DNA from 3 places in the Paenibacillus sp. FSL R5-0713 genome. Region 1 is predicted to be linked to each of the others. Evidence: predicted binding sites of a transcription regulator. Region 1 holds the regulator's gene; each other region holds the start of a gene.
The links. Region 1 encodes Rex, which represses fermentation and respiration genes when NADH is low (regulators of the CRP and FNR family bind a similar motif). Its sites were predicted from a motif close to TTGTGAAATATTTCACAA; they were not measured.

Region 1 (5,512 bases):
TCTCACCGGCTGGAACTTCGGAACTAAAGCGATTGCGTATCTGTGCTTCGGACATGCCATTCTGCAGCAGTTCACTGTGTATAGCGTTAGCACCTGTAGCAGGTTGATTGTTTGCATCGAATTTAACCCAGACCATAACATCCTGGTTATCCTTGTTTTTGCCAAGCAGGGTCCAGTAGATGTTGTCAGAGCCTTCTTTATCACCCCAGATGTACTTACGCAATTCATCATAAGATGTAATGCCCAGTTGCTCCTGTGCTGCCTGTATGGCGAGCGCTTCTTCCTTACGCTGGTCCTGTGTGACATACACGTAATAACGCTGAAGTCCAAACAGAATCAGAACTAGTGCAAGCAGCGAAATCCATATCCACTTCTTTTTTTTCTTCAAAAGCCGAACTTCCTTTCCCTATGATGCTCCGCAATGCAATTAACGAGCAAGCAAACCATCAAATGCCAATTGAGACTCACGCAAAATGCGTTCTTCATCCAGCGTCAGACATTCGCCATGTTTAACCACTTGTTTCCCATCTACCCATACGTGCTCCACATCTTTGGCAGAGGCTGAATAAATCGTATGCGAGATCAGGTCTGTATGTGGGTAGAAGTGTGCCTGTTCAATGTCCAGGGCGATGAAATCAGCCTTCATGCCTACCTGAAGCGCACCGGTATTGTTCAGGAAGATGGATTTAGCACCATATGAAGTTCCGAGTAGTAACGCTTCGCCCGCTGGCACGGCAGTCGGATCACCAGACACACCTTTGTGAATCAATGCAGCCAGTCTCATTTCTTCAAACATATCCAGGTTGTTGTTGCTTGCCGGTCCGTCGGTTCCGAGTGACACGGTAACTCCTGCTTTCAGTAACGCAGGTACCCGCGCAACACCGGAAGCGAGTTTCAGGTTACTTCCCGGGTTATGGGATACAGCCACATCATGGCGGGCCAAAATTTCAATCTCTTCATCATTTAGATGCACCGCATGTGCTACCAGGGATGGACGGGAGAAAAAGCCCAGTTTCTCCAGATGTGCCACAGGACGCAGTCCATAGTCTGTAACGTTCTGCTCCACTTCACGAAGCGTTTCCGACATATGTGTATGCAGAGGAAGGTTAAGATCATTTGCGACTTGTACAAGCTTCTCTATGTAGTCAGGAGGGCATGTATATGGTGCGTGTGGCGAGATTACGGTTGTGATGCGACCATCTGCCTGTCCATTCCACTCACGCGCAAACGCTGCCGACTCCTCCAGCTTCCGCAATTGCTCTTCTTCCGAGCACAGTCCTATTACACCACGTGCCAGTGCTGCTCTAACGCCGGATTGTTCCACAACTTTGGCAACCTGATCCATGTGATCATACATGTCCAGGAAAGCTGTAGTTCCGCCTTTCAACATTTCAAGCACGGATAGCGAAGTTCCCCAATATACGTCTTGAGAAGTCATTTTTGCTTCCATCGGCCACATTTTTTCCTGCAACCATACTTGTAACGCAAGATCGTCCCCGTGTCCTCTGAGCAACGACATCGCTGCATGACCATGCGTATTGATCAGACCCGGCAGGAAGAACAATCCTTTTCCATCCACTTTGGTACAATTTTCGTCTCCATCCGGCAATGTCTCACCAATATGCACAATCTTGTCATTCTCGACAACCATGTATCCATGAACCACGTTCCATGTAGTGCCTTCATTAACGGCAAATTTGCCGTTGTGAATTACCCATCTATTTGTTGTCATCTTCCTCGTCGTCCTTTCCAGTCTCCAAGTAATAGGCCAAACTAAGCAGATCCGTTGTAAAGTCAGCATGGTGAATGCGGATATGTGGCGGTGTTTTTAGAATAGTTGGTGCAAAATTAAGAATCGCTTCGATTCCCGACTCAATAAGTTGATCGGCTACATTTTGAGCTTCCGTATCCGGAACTGTAATAATTCCGATGCGGATGTTATCTGTCTTAACCGCTTCCGTCAATTCATTCATTGGTTTTACCGTCAAACTGTTGATTTGACTACCAATCTTCGGTCCATATGCATCGAATACAGCAACAATCTTCATGTTGTCTTTCAGATATGCGTTGTAGTTGGACAAGGCCTGTCCCAGGTTACCCGCACCTACCAAAGCTACATTAATTTGCTGATCAATTTTGAGAATGTGACGAATTTTCTCGATCAAATAGGATACATCATACCCGATCCCTTTTCGACCAAAATCACCGAAGTAAGCCAGGTCTTTTCGAATTTGGGCCGGATTCAGATCCAGCCTCTGTCCAAGCTCTTGAGAAGAAACAGTAGCCACCTCACGCTGATGCAACTCGTTCAAATAGCGCAAGTATACAGGCAGACGTCGTACCACCGCTTCCGAAATTTTATCCGATTTCATTCTTGCTCCCCCTTACCAATGCCACGATAAAATAATAGATGAAAAGATGAGCATTCTGTATAAACTCAAAGATAGACGTGACATTTTATACAGAATGCTCTTTGTAATTTAGGTTATAAGTTCTTACGTGCAACTGCTTTAATCGGATACGGAAATATCTAATAAAGTTTAACGCCAAACGATAGTGTCATGCAATGATATAACAAACAAAATCAACCATTATTCTTGTTCATTAACAGGTTTTTCTAACCACTCGGTAATCCGTGGAACCATCTGCTCCGTGAGCATATGCTCCATTTTGGGACCAGGTAATGAATATAAAAAGAATTTGCCATAGTACGCTTCGATCACACGTGTATCATAAACAATGACAATACCTCTGTCCTTCGCTGTTCGCACCAATCGGCCAAATCCTTGCTTGAAGCGAATGACCGCTTGCGGCACAGACAGTTTCATGAATGGATTTTTCTTTTGCTCCTGGAGCAATTCACTCTTGGCTTCAACCAACGGATGATTCGGCGGCTGGAAAGGCAGACGCACAATAGCGAGACAGGTCAGTGCTTCTCCCGGGATATCTACACCCTCCCAGAAGCTGCTTGTGCCCAAGAGTACCGTAGCTTTGGCATCCTGGAACCTGCGAGTCAACTTGGAGCGGCTTCCACTGTCCACACCTTGACCCAACAAAGAGATGTCGTTACCAGACAGTGCCTCCTTCAGTGGATCATAGACCTGTCGCAGCATCTTGTATGAAGTAAACAGAACCATCATGCGTCCACGCGTGGCAATTGCGGTCTCTGCGAGTGATTGCACCAGCATATTGACAAAGTGCGCATCACCCACACTGCCTTTCACACTCGGGAAATCACGCGGAATCACTAGAAGTGCCTGATCACGATAATTAAAAGGTGATGGCAGCATCGACGTTAACAGCCGATTATTCTCAGAGGCTTCCTGTAAGCCAAGCTGCTCAATCATGAACTGGAATGACTTATCTACAGAGAGCGTAGCCGATGTAAGCACAACACTTTTCTTTTTATCAAAGAACAAATCCTTCAGTTGTGCACTGACATCGACAGGTACGGCGTACAGTTGAAGAGATTTACTGCGGAACTGACCGCTGGCTTCCATCCAGTACACCGTTTTGGCATCATCCATACGCATGAAGAATCGCAGATTCTCCTTCAATGTGGTCAGATCTTTCAGCAGTCCTGTAATGTCCGTAATCAGACTATCCGATTGATAATCATCCTGATCCTCTTTCACCTCAAGCAGCAATTTGTCCCCTTTGCGAACCAAATCGCCCAGAGTCACATAGATCTGGTTCTCCAGATCCTGCAACTCCTGCCATTTCGCAGGTTTCTGAGATGCCTTCAGGCGCAGGGAAAATTGCCCTGTCTCTCCCGGTGAAGCATCACTTCGTTCAGGCAAAAGACCGAACAGGGCATCGCTCATACGATCCCAAAGCTCCTTCACCTCAACAGCCAGCGGGAACATCTGATCCACCATGGAGCCCCATTGCACCGAATTTTCATGCCCGGATAACTGCGAACGAAGCATAGGCAATTGTCCATTACGACTGTCTTTGAACAGACGGGTCAGGGTATGAACCAACGTGAAGTATTTCATATGCATTCCAAGATGTTTACCCGCTACATCCTCGAGATGATGGGCCTCATCGATCACAAGACTCTCATAGGCTGGCAACAACTGATGTGCTGCTTTGACATCCGTAAACAATTTGGAGTGATTGGTTATTACGATATCAGACAACCCGGCCTCATGTTTGGCGCGATGATAGAAACATTTGCGGAACCATGGGCAGGATCTTCCCAGACAGGACTCGGATTCGCTCTGTACCGTCTCCCAGAAGTCGCCTCCGCGTCCGCTAAGGTTAAGCTCCTCATCATCTCCAGTTTCAGTCTGTGTGAGCCACACGATCATCTGAGCGGCTGTGAAATAATCCTCTTTGGGCGTGGCGAATTCACGTTTATTGATTTTGTGTTCAAATTTGCGCAGGCACAGGTAATGTCCACGTCCTTTGAAGACAGCAGCCTTAAACGGAAACGGAACCACTTGGGTCAACATCGGAATATCTCGCTCTCTCAATTGCTCCTGCAAATTGATCGTATGCGTGCTGACCATGACTTTCTGTTCTTGTTTCACACTTTCGTATATCGCTGGCAGCAGATAACCCAGAGATTTACCGGTACCTGTTCCAGCTTCGATCAAGAGATGTTTCTCTTCATCCAGGGCTTGCCTTACACTGCTGAACATCTGGGTCTGCGCTTCACGCTCTTCGTAATGATCCAGCGTATCCTTCAGGTTCTCCCGAACCTGGTCCATAAACTGTTCGAAGCTTACACCATCGAGGGGGTTACCTTCCCGCTCATCACGTGGTGCACCAATATCGGTCCAATCACTTACATTAAGAGCAAGCTGCCGATAATAGGTATGTCCGTCCAGATCCTGAATCGGCTCTGCTTCCTTCTCACTGCGCATCCCGTCCAAGAACCAACCCAAGTCACTGTCTTCTGGTGCGAACAGGTCACTGAGCCGTTGAATCGTTATGAGCGGTAATTCCTTTAACTCATCCAGACACTTGAGCAGCACATAGGCTGTCGCCAGTGCGTCACTGTCGGCCTGGTGAGGGCGATCATGTTGAAATCCAAATTCAGAAGACACATAACCGAGTTGATAAGAACCCAGTGATGGGAACGTAATCTTCAGAAAATCAATGGTATCCAGAATACGGCCAGTGAACGGCAGATAACCGCAACGGTCAAGAGCATTCTGCAAAAAGTGAAAATCAAAAGCGACGTTGTGTCCAACAAGCACCACATCGTTAAGCAGCGGAACCATCTCCATCATCATCTCTTCGAGTGATGGAGCGTCCGCCACATCTTCATCGGTAATACCCGTTAGCCCCGAGATAAACGGGGGAATCGGGACACCAGGGTTCACATAAGAACTATATATTTGAGTTATGCTGAAGTCATGATCTATGATGGCAAGTCCGGCTTGTATAATCTCACCGTCGGACTGCGTGCCGGTTGTTTCGAAATCCAATACGGCAAATTTCATTGCAATATACGGTCCCTTCCATTCCAGTCTATGTTACAGCATAGCAAAAAAAAGGGGAT
Region 2 (5,512 bases), 190 kb from region 1:
CTGTGCTGCAAAAATGGATTCAAACGTCCAGGGGCTGGAAGTGTATCGGATGTGAACTGAGACAACCTGATTTAACAATGTCTCAGATGGAAGAAACAATCGACGAAAAGCAGTTGCTTCTGGATATCGGAGAAGGTCGGTTGGTTCACGCAGAAATGCTGATTCAGGCGGTTGTCTGGTCTCAATATGAGAAGATTCGAATGTTTGCACCTTGGCTTGGGGATGACGCCTTCTATAGCGTTCAGGAACTGGATGTCATTGCCCGTTATATTGTGCCTACCTATTTCTCGGAACGGCCTTTGCATGAGCAAGGCAAGGTGTTCAAGATACATCAACCATATGGGCAGATTCCGTTATATCAGGAGTATGTAGATGCACCTTCATGTTGCGTGCAGGTGGACGGAGGCTTGCTTGAAGGGCGATTGCTGACAGGTGTATATGTGTCTGAAGAACAGTTCTTCGGACTTAATCCATATCTGAAAGATGGAGATGGAGGACGGACATACATGCAGGCTAGTGTCCAGTAACAGCAGAACCAATGAAATCGAGAAAATGATTCAGATTGGAGAGCCTGTGTGCAGGCTCTCTTTCTTGTACAAGCCTTATTTGGAGAGGCACTCCCTTAAAAGTAACGGCTTTGACACTTTTTTTTGCTGAAGGTTGTGCCATAATAGAGGTTATGGACAACAGGGTGAATGATTTTACGCAGGGTGGTGTTACCTACATGATGAAGAAAATCCCCGGTTACATAGGTGTATGTTTGCTCTTACTGGCGATCTTGGCTGGTTGTAGTGAGACACAGCCTTCTGAACAGCCAATTGTCAAAGAGACAGAAACAGCGAATACGATTACAGTGGCTGTAGATGGCAGTACGTTTTTGCCTGATGCAACCAAGTCCATTAAGCGAGATTTTAGCGAAGGTTTGACACTCAAAAAGGCATTACTCAATAGCGGACTGGTTGATTTTACGGCAGATGGCAAACGGATACAATCCGTTGGTGAAGTTTCTCTGGATTCTTCGCTTAGCTGGGCTGTCAAATTGAATGGCAAGGACATTGAACAGGAAGATTGGGACATGGAGCTTCATGCCAAAGATGAAGTGATCATTTACGTGAAAGCCGCTGACAGTGGGGGGGATGGCGTTGCATATCAGACAACGTTACTCAAGGTGAGCGGTGGAAACATTATGCCAACCCTCAATCGTCAATATGCCGGAGTCTACGTTCAAGAGTGTACCGTTCGCGATGTGTTGAAGTCCAGCGGAATTGTAAGAATGTCAGAGAATAACAAATTCGTCGTTTCGGTCGAAAATGTCACACCCCGAATGAATGAGCGGTGGGTCATTATGGTGAACGACAAAGAACTAATGGAAAATGGTTTGGACATGAAATTGAATCCACGTGATGCGGTGAAGCTTGAATTGACCAATGCATCCTAAGCATACCAAGAAGCCCAATCTCTATTTAAGAGAACTGGGCTTTTTTCATTAAAATTATAAGCAACATTCGATTAGCATAGTCAATTATTAAATACGACAGATCTCGTTCGGGCAAAGTTCACAGTGACAGATCCCTTGCAGCATCTTCAGATCTTTGATGACGATCATGCCATTGTCATATTCGATCGCATCTTTCTTGCGCAGATCGCTTAACATGCGGTTTACACTTTCACGGGTAGCTCCAATCATATTGGACAGGTCCGTGTGGGTAATTTTTTTATGAATAATGACATGCTCTCCATGAGGCTCACCATACGAATTCGACAATCGAATGAGGGTGGAGCAAAGCGCACCTGGTTTGCCATATAACATGAGATCCCGGAACTTCGTCTGTGTCAACCGGTGGTGGATGCCCATCCATTTCATAAAGTCGATCGCGAAGTCACAATGCTGGCAGATTAGCATCTCCAGGTCCTTATGCTCCAGTACACCGATCTCACTATCCTCCAGTACTTCCGCTGAGAAGGTGTGTTTCGAGCCAAAGAAGGGATCAGCCTGACCAATCATATCACCGGACTGATACATGTACATGATTAGTTCCTTGCCTTCATCCGTGGATTTGGTGATCTGGGCACGGCCCCGTTTCATATAATAAAGTTTGTCAGAGACGTCTCCTTCCCAGTACAGATGTGTACCTTCCGGATAGGTTCTATCTTTCATGGTAACCAGCAGATGGTTGAAATTCGCTTCCGAGAAACAGTTCGTATTGCCGCGTTTTTCCAGTACAGTTGTTAGTTCTAACATAAGTCTATCTCCCCTTTGTGTCCGTCGGATGGACTCCTGTAGTCTGCAGTAGCCTCCGAGGTTTGCCGCAAACCGTTGCCGTCCTGATCAGGGTCATCTCGGCCGGGAGGAAGGACGGTACAAATTGCGGTGGTTCAATTTTTAAGTTCAGTATATACCTAATCTTACCGTTTGAGGGGGAAGGAAAGGGGGCAAAAATGACGAAATTTCAAACATTGTGATTAAATTCACTTTTCTTGGAGAGCATGATTTTTACAGCCCTATACTTTAAATAGGAAGTGAAAATGGTTGGATGAAGGACACTACAAAACTTAAATTAAATTCGTTATACTTTGTGAAAAAAATCACATAATTAAGTTTATGGTCATGTTACGATGTGAATGTAAAGAAGAGAGACAAACCAATACGAACCTTTAGGAGGATGAGGGAGATGGCTGTAAAGAACGAAGTCGCCCCAGCAAAAGAACCGACAGCAGGTCAGTATATTCAAACGTTAATCGACAAAGCGAATAAAGCACACGCTGCATTCATGAAGATGGATCAGATGCAGATTGACCGGATTGTGCAAGCGATGGCGCTTGCGGGTCTGGATAAACACATGATGCTCGCCAAGATGGCCGTAGAAGAAACAGGCCGCGGAGTATATGAGGATAAAATCACCAAAAATATATTTGCAACAGAATATGTCTACCACAGCATCAAGTATGACAAAACCGTAGGTGTGATTGAAGATAACGAGTATGAGAGCTTCCAGAAGATCGCGGAGCCGGTCGGTATTATTATGGGGATTACACCCGTCACGAATCCAACATCAACAACGATGTTTAAAGCACTGATCTCCATCAAGACGCGTAACCCGATCATTTTCGGTTTCCACCCATCTGCACAGAATTGTAGCCGCGAAGCTGCCAAAATCCTGCGCGATGCAGCGGTGAAGCATGGTGCTCCAGCGGATTGTATCCAATGGATTGATGATCCTTCCATGGATCGTACGAACGAACTGATGAATCACAATGATGTGGCTCTCATTCTGGCAACAGGCGGATCCGGCATGGTACGTGCAGCGTACAGCTGTGGTAAACCTGCACTGGGCGTAGGACCGGGTAACGTTCCTTGCTTTATCGAGAAAAGCGCGGATATCAATCAAGCAGTAACGGATTTAATCCTGTCCAAGTCCTTCGACAACGGCATGATCTGTGCTTCCGAGCAAGCGGTCATCATTGAAGAACCGATCTTCGATCAAGTGAAGAAAAAAATGATCGCGAATGGCTGTTACTTTGTTAACAAAGATGAAGCAGCAAAATTGACAGCAGGTGCGATTAATGCCGAGAAATGTGCGGTGAACCCGGCGATTGTTGGTCAATCTGCGGTGAGCATTGCGAAGTTGTGCGGAATTGAAGTTCCAGCAGGCACCAAAATTCTCGTGGCCGAGATTGAAGGAGTAGGTACGAAATTCCCATTGTCGGCTGAGAAATTAAGCCCGGTACTGGCTTGTTACAAAGTTAAAACGGCAGCAGAGGGCATTGAACGTGCAGCAGAAGTGGTTGCTTTTGGCGGCATGGGTCACTCCTCGGTTATCCACTCCACAAATGAAGAAGTGATTGGCAAATTCGCAGATCGTCTGCAAACTGGACGGATTATTGTGAACTCACCATCCACACACGGTGCCATCGGGGATATCTACAACACAAACATGCCATCATTGACACTGGGATGCGGATCATACGGACGTAACTCGACTTCTTCCAACGTAACCGCTGTGAACTTAATCAATGTGAAAAGGGTGGCTCGCCGTACCGTGAATATGCAATGGTTCAAAGTGCCGAACAAAGTCTACTTCGAAAAAGGGGCAACGCAGTATCTTGCCAAAATGCCTGACATCACACGTGTGGCGATTATTACGGATGCCATGATGGTGAAACTGGGATATGTTGAAAAGGTAGAACATTATCTGCGTCAACGCCAAATGCCGGTAGCAATCGAAGTATTCTCCGATGTGGAGCCAGATCCATCCACAACAACGGTAGATCGCGGAACCGAAATGATGCGCCGCTTCCAGCCAGACTGCATTATCGCACTCGGCGGGGGATCACCGATGGATGCTGCGAAAGCCATGTGGTTGTTCTATGAATATCCGGACACGGACTTTAACGATCTGAAACAAAAATTCATGGATATCCGCAAACGGATCTACAAATATCCACGTCTCGGCGTAAAAGCGAAATTTGTAGCGATTCCAACGACATCCGGTACAGGTTCTGAAGTAACATCGTTCGCGGTTATCACAGATAAAAATCAAGGGAATACCAAATATCCATTGGCCGACTATGAGCTGACACCAGACGTAGCGATTGTCGATCCGGAATTCGTATACTCTCTGCCTAGAACAGCCGTTGCAGATACAGGTATGGACGTACTGACTCATGCGATTGAAGCTTATGTGTCTGTCATGGCGAATGATTACACGGATGGCCTTGCGATCAAAGCGATTCAACTGGTATTCCAATACCTGGAGCAATCGGCACTGCAAGGTGACAAACTGGCACGTGAGAAAATGCATAATGCTTCCACCATTGCCGGTATGGCGTTTGCCAACGCATTCCTGGGCATTAACCACAGCTTGGCGCACAAATGGGGCGGTCAGTACCACACCGCACACGGACGCACCAACGCAATCCTGATGCCACACGTCATTCGTTACAACGCGAAAAAACCGACCAAATTTGCATCGTTCCCGAAATATTCGCACTTTGTAGCGGATGAACGGTATGCCGAAATTGCCCGGATTCTAGGATTGCCTGCACGTACAACAGAAGAAGGCGTAACCAGTCTTATTAATGCCATTCGCAAACTGAACAAAACATTGGGCATTGAAGAATCGTTCCAAGAAATCGGATTTGATGCCAAAGACTTCGAAGCACATGTAGATTATCTGGCAGACCGTGCCTTCGAAGACCAATGTACAACCGCCAATCCGAAGTTGCCGCTGGTAACTGAACTGGCTGATGTGTACCGCAACGCTTTCTACGGAAAGTTTGAATAACAAAGAACGAAACCTGCCTTACGGCAAGAAGATCAGGGTTCCCCGAGAGGGGAGCCCCGATTGCCGTCTTTTTAGAGGTTACACGGAATTCGTGATTGAGTGAGATATTAACACGATGACGAACAAAGCAGAATGGGCAGAAAAACAGAAAAGCGAAGCATCTGTTTTTCAGGAAATAGTCCTAAGTCCTTGTTTGCTCCGAGTTTAACGGAGCAATGGTCCTAAAG
Region 3 (5,512 bases), 2.1 Mb from region 1:
CAGTTCGAGATACGTCTTGTATTGAGCGGTGCCCTCACGTGCCAGTGTAACCAGATGGCCTGTGCCCTCGGTCTTGGCATAACGCGGCCCAAGTCTGAACCACTGCTCCACCATCTGTCTGCGCAGATCAGTCCCTGTCCTCTCCGCATATCGTGATGTCACGAGTTGTAACCAGAAGGATAGAGCGTATCGGGCGGCAAAAGCAGCCAGGAACAGCAGCAGTACCGGGTACTGCTCCGTTACGGATGAACCTTCAAACAATGCCGTGATGGCTTGTGCCAACCATTTGGCTTGCATAATGATCGTCATCGCCTGTAGCAGTACCAGCGCTGATGCCAGCGCGAGTACTGGCCGGATGCCCGGCAGCTTCAGCAGCCCCCGTCCCATATCAGTACTCCAGGTGGTGCTGCTCGTTCAGGCGTTTGCGGAAGATATAATAACTCCAGATCTGATACCCAAGAACAAATGGCAGCAGTGTACAAGCTACAATGGTCATGACTTTCAAGGAATACGCACCAGATGCCGCATTGTATACGGTCAGGTCATATGCCGCTCCAAAGGAACTCACCATCACTCTTGGGAACAGTCCGATAAATACCGAAGCAAAGGCAATCGCAATCACAGCACCTGTCATACCAAAAGCCCAACCTTCACGCTTCTGACGAATGAAGTATGCCGCAAGCGCAAGTGAAACTGCACCAAGTACAACCATGATCCACAGTGCCCAGCCGCGAACGGCGAACACATCGGTCATGAAATACGTCAATATTGCATACACGGCAAGCAGTACAGCCAGCGGTAGCATCAATTTTTGCGCTGTATTCAAGGCACGCTCTCTGAGTTCCCCGACTGTTCGTAGGGAGGCAAACAGCAATCCATGAACCAGACACAGCAGGGTTACGCTCAAACCACCAATTACAGTGTACGGATTAACGATATCCAAGAATCCTGCGCGCAACTGCATCTCCCCATCAATGGGCAGACCCTTCATGAACGTGGCAAAGACTACGCCGAACAGGAAAGGCAGGAGCGCGCTGGATACCACAATGATGATATCCCATGTTTTGCGCCAACGCTGCTGTTTCATTTTACTGCGGAATTCGAAGGCAACCCCGCGACCAATCAAGGCGAGTAATACGACCACAAGCGGCAGGTAGAAACCACTGAACATCGTGGCATACCAGTGCGGGAAGGCAGCAAACATGGCACCCCCTGCTGTAATCAGCCATACTTCGTTACCATCCCAGAAGGGACCAATCGAGTTGATCAGGGTCCGGCGTTCACGGTCCGATTTGGCAATAATGCCTGTAGACATCCCCACTCCAAAATCAAAACCTTCCAAAAAGAAGAAACCGACAAACAATACGGCAATCAGCAAAAACCACAACTCACTTAGTGACAACGGAATAACCTCCATCCACGCCGAACGGATCGGCCGACTCATCGTGATCTTCCGGCTTATCAACCGCAAATGGCCCTGCCTTGATCTCACGTACGAACAGGTATACCATCACGATTCCAAGAACCGTATACGCGGCGGTAAAAGCAATGGTCGAGAACAGGATCATTCCTGCGGATACGTTCGGTGAGACACCGGCTTCGGTCGTCATATAGCCAAACACTGTCCACGGCTGCCTGCCAACCTCGGTCATGATCCAACCAGATGTATTAGCGATAAATGGCAGAGAAATAGCAATTACCATCAGACGCATGAACCACTTTCCTGCAATCTCCAGCTTCTTGCGCATGGCCAGAAACGTACCATACAGGGATAACAAAATCATTAAGCCACCTGCTGCGATCATAATGCGGAAACTCCAGAACGTTGTTCGTACCGGCGGGATGTAATTCCCCGGTCCATACGTCTGCTCATACTCGGCTTGAAGCTCCTTCATGCCTGTGACACTGCCGGAGAACTTGCTGTAGGACAGGTAACTGAGCAATCCAGGGATTTTGATCTCACCGGTATTCTCCTGTTTGTCTGGATCGATAAAAGCAACTACCGTCCATGGTGCCGGATCTTCTGTCGTCGTCCATGTGCCTTCACTGGCTGCCATCTTCATCGGCTGTGTCTCCACCAGATATTGCGCCTGGAAATGCCCGGAGAAAGCTACACCCAATGAAGAAACGAGTCCAATGATGATCGCAATATTAAACGATTTGCGGAAGATCTCCACATCCTGCTTCTTCATCAATTTGTAAGCACTGATCCCGGTGACAACGAAGGCACCTGTCATCAATGCCCCAAAAATCGTATGTGGGAACTCAACGAGAAGCTGACCATTCGTGATCAGTGCCAGGAAATCATTCATCTCGGCTCGGCCGTTGTTGATCTCAAACCCGACGGGATGCTGCATAAATGAATTGGCTGCCAGAATCCACAGCGCGGACAGGAATGTGCCGACAAACACCAGCCAGATGCAGGCCAGATGCACTTTTTTGGACAAACGATCCCATCCGAATATCCACAGCCCAATAAATGTAGACTCCATGAAAAACGCGAGTAACGCTTCAACCGCCAGTGGCGCACCAAACACGTCCCCCACGAACCGGGAGTACTCGGACCAGTTCATGCCGAACTGGAATTCTTGCAGAATACCTGTGACAACCCCGACGGCAAAGTTAATCAGGAACAGCTTGCCCCAGAACTTGGCCATCGTTTTGTAGATTTCCTTCCCCTTAACAACGTACAACGTCTCCATGATTGCAACCAACAGCACAAGACCGATGGATAGCGGGACAAAGAAGAAATGGAAAATCGTTGTAAGTGCATATTGGATACGCGATAACATAATCGGATCCATACCGTTACCCCTTCTTTCTGTTCACTTCGCAGTATGCGTATTTGGCATTGAAGCTGCACCTTCGCTGTCTGTCCGCCAAATACGTTGATGAACGTATTGTGCCAGATTCCCTATTTTATACATGTGAGAATTATCACAATCTCCGTGTTTAGAGCAAAAAAAAGTGATCCTGGTCACACAAAAGATAAAAATCAGCCTTTTGTAGTGCGAATTCAAATATCTTTTTTACAATATCGAGAAGGTGTAATGACGCCGAAATTAGAGGATTGGTGCTTAGGGAAGCTCTATAATGGCTTGCCTACTTCATCTATTCATGGAAGATACTCATGTTTGGGACGGAATGCCCATATGTTAGTCTCAGGCATATCATGCGAAGTGCCGTGAGGGCTTTACATATGAAGTGGAAGCATGAAGCACATGCATAGTGAAGGACGCTCCTTATTACAGTCAAGGTGAGGTGAACGATTCATGGAAAAACATGCGCCGTTACCAAGTGAAGACTCCGAAGCCAGTTCGGATAAGGCCCGTGCAGCTGTCGCAGAACAGCCCCCTGTCCGTTATGTTCTCTTCCCTCGCAAAGGAGGATGGTCATCCTTTCCCTATCCCGATATTGCTGCACTGCTATCGATTGAGGGCGAGGTCTACTATGTCAGCAGTCTGACGCAAACAGAGGATGTACCTGCGGTGATCACTGTAATCTCCTTACCTGAAGCCGAGCAGCTATTGATGGAGCCGCGTACCGTGGCAGTGGTCACTCATCCCTACTGGCTCATGGCTGCAGCTTCGCTGGAACCAGAGCTATGTATTGTCCTGCTCCCTGAGCCTGTCGGAGACGAAGCCTCTTCTCCCCTGTGGGAAAGCAGTATTTCCAAACTGGTGGGTATCGCTGATCTGGTAGGTACATCCTCCGAAACACGATATATGAAGCTATTATTCCAAGGCGTACGCGCCATCTGGCTGGGAGGCGAAGATCCTTCACAAGCGGGTACGGTGCAAAAGGATAATCTCGAAGTCCCTCTCCGGGACTACGAACTGTTCTTCCTGCATGCGCTGCGGCAGATCCTGTCAGGCACTCCGGATAGCGTTACCCTGCTTCAATGCAGTGTACGTGCTGATTTCTATCGCCAGCTTCGAGCCAAAGCAGGGGCGCATGAGACCATATCCTTTTTGCTGGCAGCCTATGAGTACTTGCTTGAAGATTCTCGGGCCATCCAATCATTACAAGAGGCATTCACCCAAGCGGTCCTGAATGGTCGAAGTGATTGTGTGATCTCCCACTATCGCTTCCTGTCTGCCATCCATGCCCGGGCCGGACAGTTGGAGGACGCCTTGCTGGTGTACGGAATTAGTGCAGCCGACGAACAGGAACGACATCATTATGAACAGTTATGTCGCTGGTTGGAGGCAGGAGAAGATCAACTTGTACGTGCGGAATTACTACGTATGAACGATGATTATGGAACCGCGCTGCGCACCCTAGAAGAACTTGGTGGAGAAACCGCGAGACATTGGAAATTCCGCATTTATCAGGAGACAGGTCGCGTGGAAGAGGCACTGGCGCTGGTTCATGCAGTCGATATTCAGGATGATGCCAGTCGCAGGGATTATCAGCAATTATCCGGAAGTGTGCTGGCCCTGCGAGGCGACAGACACGGGGCAGTCAGACATTTTCTCGAAACGGCACTGGAGGATGAAGATGCGCTCGCCCGGATTGTCGAGCTGGAATTGTTGGATCATGCCGTACAGCAATTGCTTGGGGAGGTGCCATGATGCTGGACCCGAAGAAACGCAGACAACAGTTGAATGGGCCTATGGTGCACAGGAATATCCGAACCGAAACCACTTACACGCCAACGGTAACAGTGGATCTGACACATACAGACGCATCGGGAGAAGGCGATCAACCGCCGAATCATGCACATCCAGCGCAGAACATCCGAAGCCAGGTGCATCACTGGGGCGGTGAACAAGGTCAGGGTGAACAGGATGCTGCTGTATCACAAGAGGAAACGAGTGCATTCAAAGAGCCCTTCTCCATCCGTCGAGTTCGCAAAAGCAAAGGCAACAAGCTGACCGCCATGCTCCAGGTTCGCAATGAACGCGGCCGATACCTTGAAGAAGTATTGCATGATCTGAGTGAGTTCGTGGATGAGATCGTGATTGTAGACGATGCCAGCACAGACGGAACCCCGGAGCTATGCAAAGCTTATCCGAAGGTGGTCCGCCTGGAGGTATTGGAGAAACCGCTGTTCGCCGAGGAATGGCGACTTCGCAACACCTTATGGCAAGCGGCGGCGGGAACACGTCCCGACTGGTTGCTATCGGTTGATGCGGATGAGCTCTACAGCACAGAGGCCAAGAAAGCCATACGCACGCTGATTAATCAGGAATATGCAGACTGGTTTGCCTTCCGTTTCTATGATATGTGGGGTGGCCGAACCCATTATCGGGAAGATGATCTCTGGTGTCTGCACAAGCGGCATACCGCTTCACTTGTACGTTATATGCCTGGATATCCTTATTTTTATCCACAACAGAATCATCATGTTCCCCGTCTTCCCTTGTCCTGCACCGTATTGCCCGGAGTCAGCACGGAACTGAAGGTTCAACATCTCGGCTGGGCAGGCAGTCTGGAGGACCGGGTCCGTAAATATTTGCGTTACAAGCGCATTGATCCCAGCGGTGAGTGGGGCAATCTTGCACATTAC

Region 2: a site for Rex is predicted at 2,575-2,592, ahead of adhE (bifunctional acetaldehyde-CoA/alcohol dehydrogenase). Genes of this name have one in related genera too.
Region 3: a site for Rex is predicted at 2,926-2,943, ahead of MKZ12_RS28200 (cytochrome ubiquinol oxidase subunit I). Genes of this name have one in related genera too.

What each region holds. Positions count from the first base shown of each region.
Region 1 covers NZ_CP150229.1:4,237,164-4,242,675, forward strand. Annotated here, with positions in the region: gene MKZ12_RS18765 (DUF5590 domain-containing protein) at 1-388, opposite strand, end outside; gene MKZ12_RS18770 (amidohydrolase) at 428-1,732, opposite strand; gene MKZ12_RS18775 (redox-sensing transcriptional repressor Rex) at 1,719-2,372, opposite strand; gene dinG (ATP-dependent DNA helicase DinG) at 2,592-5,453, opposite strand.
Region 2 covers NZ_CP150229.1:4,423,396-4,428,907, reverse strand. Annotated here, with positions in the region: gene MKZ12_RS19720 (hypothetical protein) at 1-527, shown strand, start outside; gene MKZ12_RS19715 (hypothetical protein) at 725-1,438, shown strand; gene MKZ12_RS19710 (Crp/Fnr family transcriptional regulator) at 1,526-2,242, opposite strand; gene adhE (bifunctional acetaldehyde-CoA/alcohol dehydrogenase) at 2,673-5,285, shown strand.
Region 3 covers NZ_CP150229.1:6,335,128-6,340,639, forward strand. Annotated here, with positions in the region: gene cydD (thiol reductant ABC exporter subunit CydD) at 1-387, opposite strand, end outside; gene cydB (cytochrome d ubiquinol oxidase subunit II) at 389-1,444, opposite strand; gene MKZ12_RS28200 (cytochrome ubiquinol oxidase subunit I) at 1,389-2,804, opposite strand; gene MKZ12_RS28205 (hypothetical protein) at 3,273-4,574, shown strand; gene MKZ12_RS28210 (glycosyltransferase family 2 protein) at 4,571-5,512, shown strand, end outside.